2 regions of the Companilactobacillus sp. genome follow, and region 2 is predicted to be linked to the other one. Evidence: a T-box and tRNA genes for the amino acid it is inferred to sense, from the RefSeq annotation. Region 2 holds a T-box; the other holds one or more tRNA genes.
The links. A T-box is a leader RNA that pairs with one kind of tRNA and senses whether it is charged. The one in region 2 lies ahead of leuS (leucine--tRNA ligase), so its partner is inferred to be a tRNA-Leu.
Positions count from the first base shown of each region.

Region 1 (3,429 bases), 1.1 Mb from region 2:
CTTTTGAGTTACCGTGAAACAAATTTGTTTTTACGTGGAATCGTTCCAATGGTCGGTTTTAAATCTGCCAAAGTTTATTATGCTCGTAAGGAACGTTTTGCTGGAACGTCTAAGTATCCGTTGCGAAAAATGCTCAAATTAGCAATCAACGGAATTACTTCGTTTTCGATCGTGCCAATTAAGATGATCATGCAACTGGGATTTTTAATTGTCTTGATCAGTATCGGCTTACTCATTTATACGATTGTCCAAAAGATCCATGGCAATGTAGTTACTGGTTGGTCGTCAATGATGATTTCTATTTGGGCACTCGGCGGTGTACAATTGATTTGTATCAGTGTCATCGGTGAATACGTCGGAAAGATATTTAATGAAGTTAAACATCGTCCAAGATTTACGATTGAACGTGATATTTACACTGAAAAGACACTAAAAGAAGAAAATAACGAGGTAAAGTAATGACTCAAGCACAAAAGCGAGCAGTTCAATACTCACAATTGATCAGCAGAGTAGTTTCAACTATCCAAGAAACTCAAGACTTGTTGAATCCAGAATTTGAAGTTTTACGTAAGGCTTTAGACCGCGACCAAGTTGAAAAAGTTGATCCAGTTAGATATAAGAGATATAAACACGACTTTGAAAAGGGTACTGAAGATTATCAAAAGTTAGCTACACAACTTAAAAAGGGCAAAGCTCCAGCCAGAATGATGGGTACGCACTTGTCATTAGTTTCAACATTCAGTAAATACGTTGACGGTTGCCAAATGATGTCTGAAAGTATCAATGATGATCAAACAATTGATCGTCAAAAATTTGATGATGCTGAAAAAATTCAAGACGAGAATATGGATAAATTTTCTAAGTTAATGCAAAAATTAACTCAGATGGGCTAAAATGACAGATCAAGAATTAACAGAATTAATCAAAAAGGTTTCCCAAGAAAATTTTGGGAAGCCTTTTATTCATCAGGCTAACTTTAATTCGCGACTCCAGACTACTGGTGGACGATTTCATTTGCGGGATCGTCACATTGACATCAATCCTAAAATGTATCAGATCTACGGCAGAGACACATTGATCGGCATCATCAAACATGAACTATGTCACTATCATTTGTATAACGCTGGATTGCCATCGCAGCATCGTGACCGTGAATTTAAAGTCTTATTAAAGCAAGTTGGGGGATTACGCTATGCCCCAAGCGTTAAAAACGTTAAGCATCATAAAAGGGTCCATGTTTACGAATGTACCAAGTGTGGAACAATTTATCGACGGGTCAGAAAGCTAGATACTAAGCGGTATGTTTGCGGAAAATGTCGTGGAAAACTCAAATTTGTTAATGATATTGAATTATCTTCTTGATAAATCAAATATACTTGTGTAAAATATATCTTGTTTGTTGCGGGTATGGCGGAATTGGCAGACGCGCAAGACTAAGGATCTTGTGGAGAGTTTTCTCCGTGGAAGTTCGAATCTTCTTACCCGCATCAATAAAAGCAGACCTAAACTTAGGTCTGCTTTTTTAGTACGATTTTTGTTGTTAAATGTTTAAACAATGTGGTTAAATTTTATAAGGCGTTAATTAAGAAAACACAGTAATTTATTGCCGAGATGGATTAATGTCTTGGATGTCATGCATTATACACTTTTAAGTGGTTCTCGATGTACTGTTTCATAATTTCCTTAGAAACATTGCCTGAAATATGCGTAAAGCAACTCCAAGACCATAAGTGGCCACTCCAAAGCTCTTTCTTCGTTTCAGGGAATGAACCATTCTCTTAAGTATGCTCCTTTGAATGATTTCTAGCAGCGAGGTAAGGCGGAAAACTGATCAATAAGTGAACATGGTCTGGCATTGCCTCCATTTTCTGGATGGTAGCACTTTTTGGAGTTGACTATGTTCAAATTTTTCCCAAAATTAAATACCAAGAAATGCAAACGTTTGTTCGTATGAATGATAACAAAATGAATTTTATATGTTATGTTATATGTGTACTTTTATCCAAGGAGGCGGAATCCATGGTGCTAAAAGGTTTGAAACTACGTATATATCCTAATAAATATCAAATTGAGCAGATTGAATTTAACTTCGGAGCCAACAGATATATTTGGAACACTATGCTAGATATGATGAAAAAACGTCACGATAACAATCCTGATTGTAAATTTCTCAAGGCTTTCGACTTGAACAATCTTTTGAAACGCTTGAAGGAAGAAGAACCATGGTTGAGACGAGCCGAAAGCACTAGCCTACAAGCAACTGATCACGACCTCATTGAAGCATATAAGCGATTCTTTGAGAAGTCCCACGGGTTTCCTAGATTCAAAAGTAAGAAATATCCGAAGCAGTCATACCAATCTAAATGTATTAACAACAATATTACTCAAGTGGATAACAACCTGATCGAGTTGCCTAAGCTAGGAGTGATGAGATTCAAAGCTGGTAAAGAGATACCAGAAGTTATTAAGTCGGTTACAGTAAGACGTTCCTTCATTGGCAAATACTATGCAGTTTTACTAGTAGAAAGCGAGAGTCAATCGTTCGACAAAACAGGGAAAAAATTGGGAATTGACTTAGGAGTTGCAGACCTGATAATCGGGTCTAATGGCAAGAAATATCCAACGGTACGGTTTGATAAGCTTCTTGCACATAAGAAACATCAGTGGGAAAAAAAGCTGGCTAGAAGACGTATTGGAGCTTTGAAAGACATACAGAGCATCAGAAAAATCGGAATGTTCGAGCCAAAATCTTTGAATCAATATGCAAACTACATGAAAGCTAAGATAATGGTCGCCAAATATAATGAGAAGATCGCTAATCAACGAAACGACTACATACAAAAGATAACTACTCGACTTGTAATGGACAACGATGTAATCGTAATGGAAGATTTGAAAACCAAAAATCTTCTACATAATCACAAATTAGCAAGAGCAATAGCTAATCAATCATGGAGAGAGATACGCCGACAACTGGAATATAAGTGTCAATTGTATCAAAAAAAGCTGATAGTCATTGATCCTTACAAGACTAGTCAGCTCTGTTCTAATTGTGGATATGACGATGGCAAGCAAGCGTTAAAGATACGTGAATGGACTTGTCCAAAATGCCACAAAGATTTGGATAGAGATATAAATGCTAGTAAAAACATATTGAAAAAGGGCTTGGAACAAGCCTTAGTAAAAGAGCTCTGACCGCTACTGTTCAGTTGAAATACTGAATGGCAAGTCTGGAATGTTCCTAGAAGCACGGTAATTTATTGCCGTGTAGTTCACGTAATTCTGGGGTTTATAAATAATATTTTATGGGGATAAAATCATTAATAAAATAACTGATTTAAATAATAACCGAAATCAAAAAATTGCTACATCGATTTTTTTGATCTTCGTTTTTGCAATTATGATGGTCTTGAATCTGCGCACATTATA
Region 1 is NZ_JAKVLR010000001.1:1,085,772-1,089,200, reverse strand. Features, by position in the region: gene LKF16_RS05405 (glycosyltransferase family 2 protein) at 1-459, shown strand, start outside; gene LKF16_RS05400 (hypothetical protein) at 459-893, shown strand; gene LKF16_RS05395 (SprT family protein) at 895-1,362, shown strand; tRNA gene LKF16_RS05390 (tRNA-Leu) at 1,402-1,487, shown strand; partial or broken gene LKF16_RS13075 (transposase) at 1,632-1,874, opposite strand; gene LKF16_RS05385 (RNA-guided endonuclease TnpB family protein) at 2,020-3,195, shown strand; gene LKF16_RS05380 (DUF3329 domain-containing protein) at 3,296-3,429, shown strand, end outside.
Region 1: it has a tRNA-Leu gene. The T-box ahead of leuS (leucine--tRNA ligase) is inferred to sense a tRNA for this amino acid. The anticodon was not compared.

Region 2 (3,429 bases):
AATGACTTATATGCATCCGTGATGATTGCTCAAGCCATGATCGAGAGTGGTTGGGGAACTAGTGGTTTAGCTAGTGCACCTAACTATAACTTGTTTGGTATCAAGGGTGCATATAAGGGCACTGCTGTGAACATGCCAACTCAAGAAGACGATGGTTCCGGCAGTCTTTATTCGATTCAATCAGATTTTAAGAAGTATCCTTCTTATAAAGAATCGCTCGAAGATTATGTTTCTTTACTCCGCGGTGGCGTTTCTGGAAACCCACAAATGTATGCCGGCACTTGGAAGAGCAATACTAGTTCATATAAAGATGCCACAGCATTCTTGACTGGTAAATATGCCACGGATACTACTTATGCAGATAAATTAAATAATATCATAGAAAAATATAATTTATCACGATTCGATCAACCTCAAGAATCTGATCAAAATGAAAATTATGTTTTTGCACAAGGAGACACTTTACAGTCTGTAGCTGATAAATTTAATATTCCTCTGGAAACATTAATGGAATTGAATGGTTTAAAGACTTCAAGCTATGTTTATCCAGGTAAGTCATTGATCGTAAATCAAGTTATCGGAACTCCGACTGCATCTGTTAATGATCCTGTCGCAATGGGCAACAAAACTGCTGCCGATGCTTCAAGCAGTGATTCTTCTGATGATGTTTATGGAAATCAACAAGCACCGGTCATTGTTCAAGACGAAACTAACGGAGTTAAGAAGTATGACAAGTCACAATCAACTGCTCAAGTTGCAGTTAATGTTTCAAGCGATACTTCTAATGGACAAGCTAATTCAAGTAACAGTGCAACTGTAAACTCTGGCAGTCAACAAGATCAATCGGCACAAACACAGAGTGCAAGTTCTCAAGACAACACTGTAACAGTTAAAAATGGCGATACTTTAGATGGAATTGCACGTCAATTAGGTGTATCTGTTTCTGATTTAAAACAAGCAAATAATCTCAATTCAGATTTATTGGTTGTCGGACAGCAATTAAAGTTGTAATATATATGCAATGGAAATAGTAGATTTATTTTAATTTTTTTCAGAAAGTGCATGGTCGTTGTGAATGCATAAATTAAATAAATTGAACTCGTCCACCAAGTTTGACCGCTGAACTAACAGTAAGCAGTCACATCTTATCCTTGTTACGGATATCGAGAGTCATGTAGTCTGTCTACATGGAACTTAGGTGGTACCGCGATAATTCGTCCTATGATTAGTTTATTAATCATAGGACTTTTTTTATGGAGGAAAGAATATGTCATACAATCACAATGTCGTTGAGAAAAAATGGCAAAAGTACTGGAAAGAAAATCAAACTTTTAAGACTGGTACTGACAAGAACAAGAAGAACTTTTACGCTTTGGATATGTTCCCATATCCATCTGGACAAGGACTCCACGTTGGACATCCAGAAGGATATACAGCTACTGATATCGTAGCCAGAATGAAACGTATGCAAGGATATAATGTTTTGCATCCAATGGGCTTTGATGCCTTTGGTTTACCAGCAGAACAATATGCTTTAGACACTGGTCATAACCCAGCTGAATTCACTGAAAAAAATATCAATAACTTTAAACGTCAAATCAATTCACTCGGTTTTTCATACGATTGGGACCGTGAAGTGCAAACTACAGATCCTAAGTTCTACAAGTGGACACAGTGGATCTTTGAACAAATGTACAAAAAGGGTTTGGCATATGAAGCCAAAGTTCCAGTTAACTGGAGTCCGGATTTAGGTACAGTTGTTGCAAACGAAGAGGTCATTGATGGAAAAACTGAACGTGGTGGCTATCCAGTTTATCGTAAGCCAATGCGTCAGTGGATGTTGAAGATCACTGCTTATGCTGATCGTCTTTTGGATGATTTGGACTTGATCGACTGGCCTGAATCAATCAAGGAAATGCAACGTAACTGGATTGGACGTTCTGTGGGTGCAGAAATTGACTTCCCAGTAGCTGATACATCAGAAACAGTGCAAGTATTCTCAACCCGTCCAGACACGATCTACGGTGCAACTTATATGGTTTTGGCACCAGAACATGACTTAGTTGAAAAAATCGTTACTCCTGAACAAAAAGCTGAAGTTGAAGCTTATAAAGCTAAAATTGCTAGCAAGTCAGATCTTGAAAGAACTGATTTGAACAAGGATAAAACAGGTGCCTTTACTGGTGCTTATGCTGTTAACCCAGTTAATGGCAAGAAGATTCCAATCTGGATCTCTGACTATGTATTGAGTACTTATGGATTTGGTGCCGTCATGGCCGTTCCTGCTCATGATGATCGTGATTATGAGTTTGCTAAGAAATTTGACTTGCCAATCGTTCAAGTACTTGAAGGTGGAAACATTGATGATGCAGCCTTCACTGGCGATGGCGTTCATATTAATTCTGAATTCTTGGATGGAATGGGTAAAGAAGAGGCTATCGATAAGATGGTTCAATACCTTGAAGACAAGGGTATCGGTAAAAAGAAAGTTAACTACAAACTTCGTGACTGGTTATTCTCACGTCAACGTTACTGGGGTGAACCAATTCCTGTCATTCATTGGGAAGACGGCGAAACAACTCTAGTTCCAGAAGATGAGTTACCTTTGGAATTGCCAGCTGATAGCAATATTGAACCTTCAGGAACACCTGAAAGTCCACTTGCTAACCTGACTGATTGGGTAAACGTCGTTGATAAGAATGGCCGTAAAGGACGTCGTGAAACTAATACTATGCCACAATGGGCAGGTAGTTCTTGGTATTACTTAAGATACATTGATCCACATAATGATAAACAATTGGCTGACTACGACTTATTGAAACAATGGTTGCCAGTTGATCTTTATATTGGTGGGGCTGAACACGCTGTTCTTCACTTATTGTATGCTCGTTTCTGGCACAAAGTTCTTTATGACTTGGGAGTTGTGCCTACTAAAGAACCATTCCAAAAACTATATAACCAAGGTATGATCTTGGGTGATAACCATGAAAAGATGTCTAAGTCAAAGGGTAATGTTGTTAACCCTGATGATGTTGTTGAATCATACGGCGCCGACACATTAAGACTTTACGAAATGTTCATGGGACCTTTGGATGCATCTATTTCATGGTCTGAAGATGGTTTGGCAGGAGCTAACAAGTTCTTGGAACGTGTTTGGAGATTATTCATCAATAACGATGACGAAAACACTGTTAAATCTGACTACTTGACTGATAAAAATGATGGCAAGCTCGATAAGGTTTACAACGAAACAGTCAAGAAGGTCACTGAAGATTATGATTCATTGCACTTCAACACTGCCATTTCACAAATGATGGTCTTTGCTAATGAAGCTAACAAGGTTGATACAATGCCTAAAGAATATGCTGAAGGTTTTGTTAAGATGTTGGCTCCAATTGCACCACATATGATGGAAGAATTATGGAGCAA
Region 2 is NZ_JAKVLR010000001.1:24,577-28,005, forward strand. Features, by position in the region: gene LKF16_RS00130 (glucosaminidase domain-containing protein) at 1-1,011, shown strand, start outside; T-box leader at 1,009-1,225, shown strand; gene leuS (leucine--tRNA ligase) at 1,268-3,429, shown strand, end outside.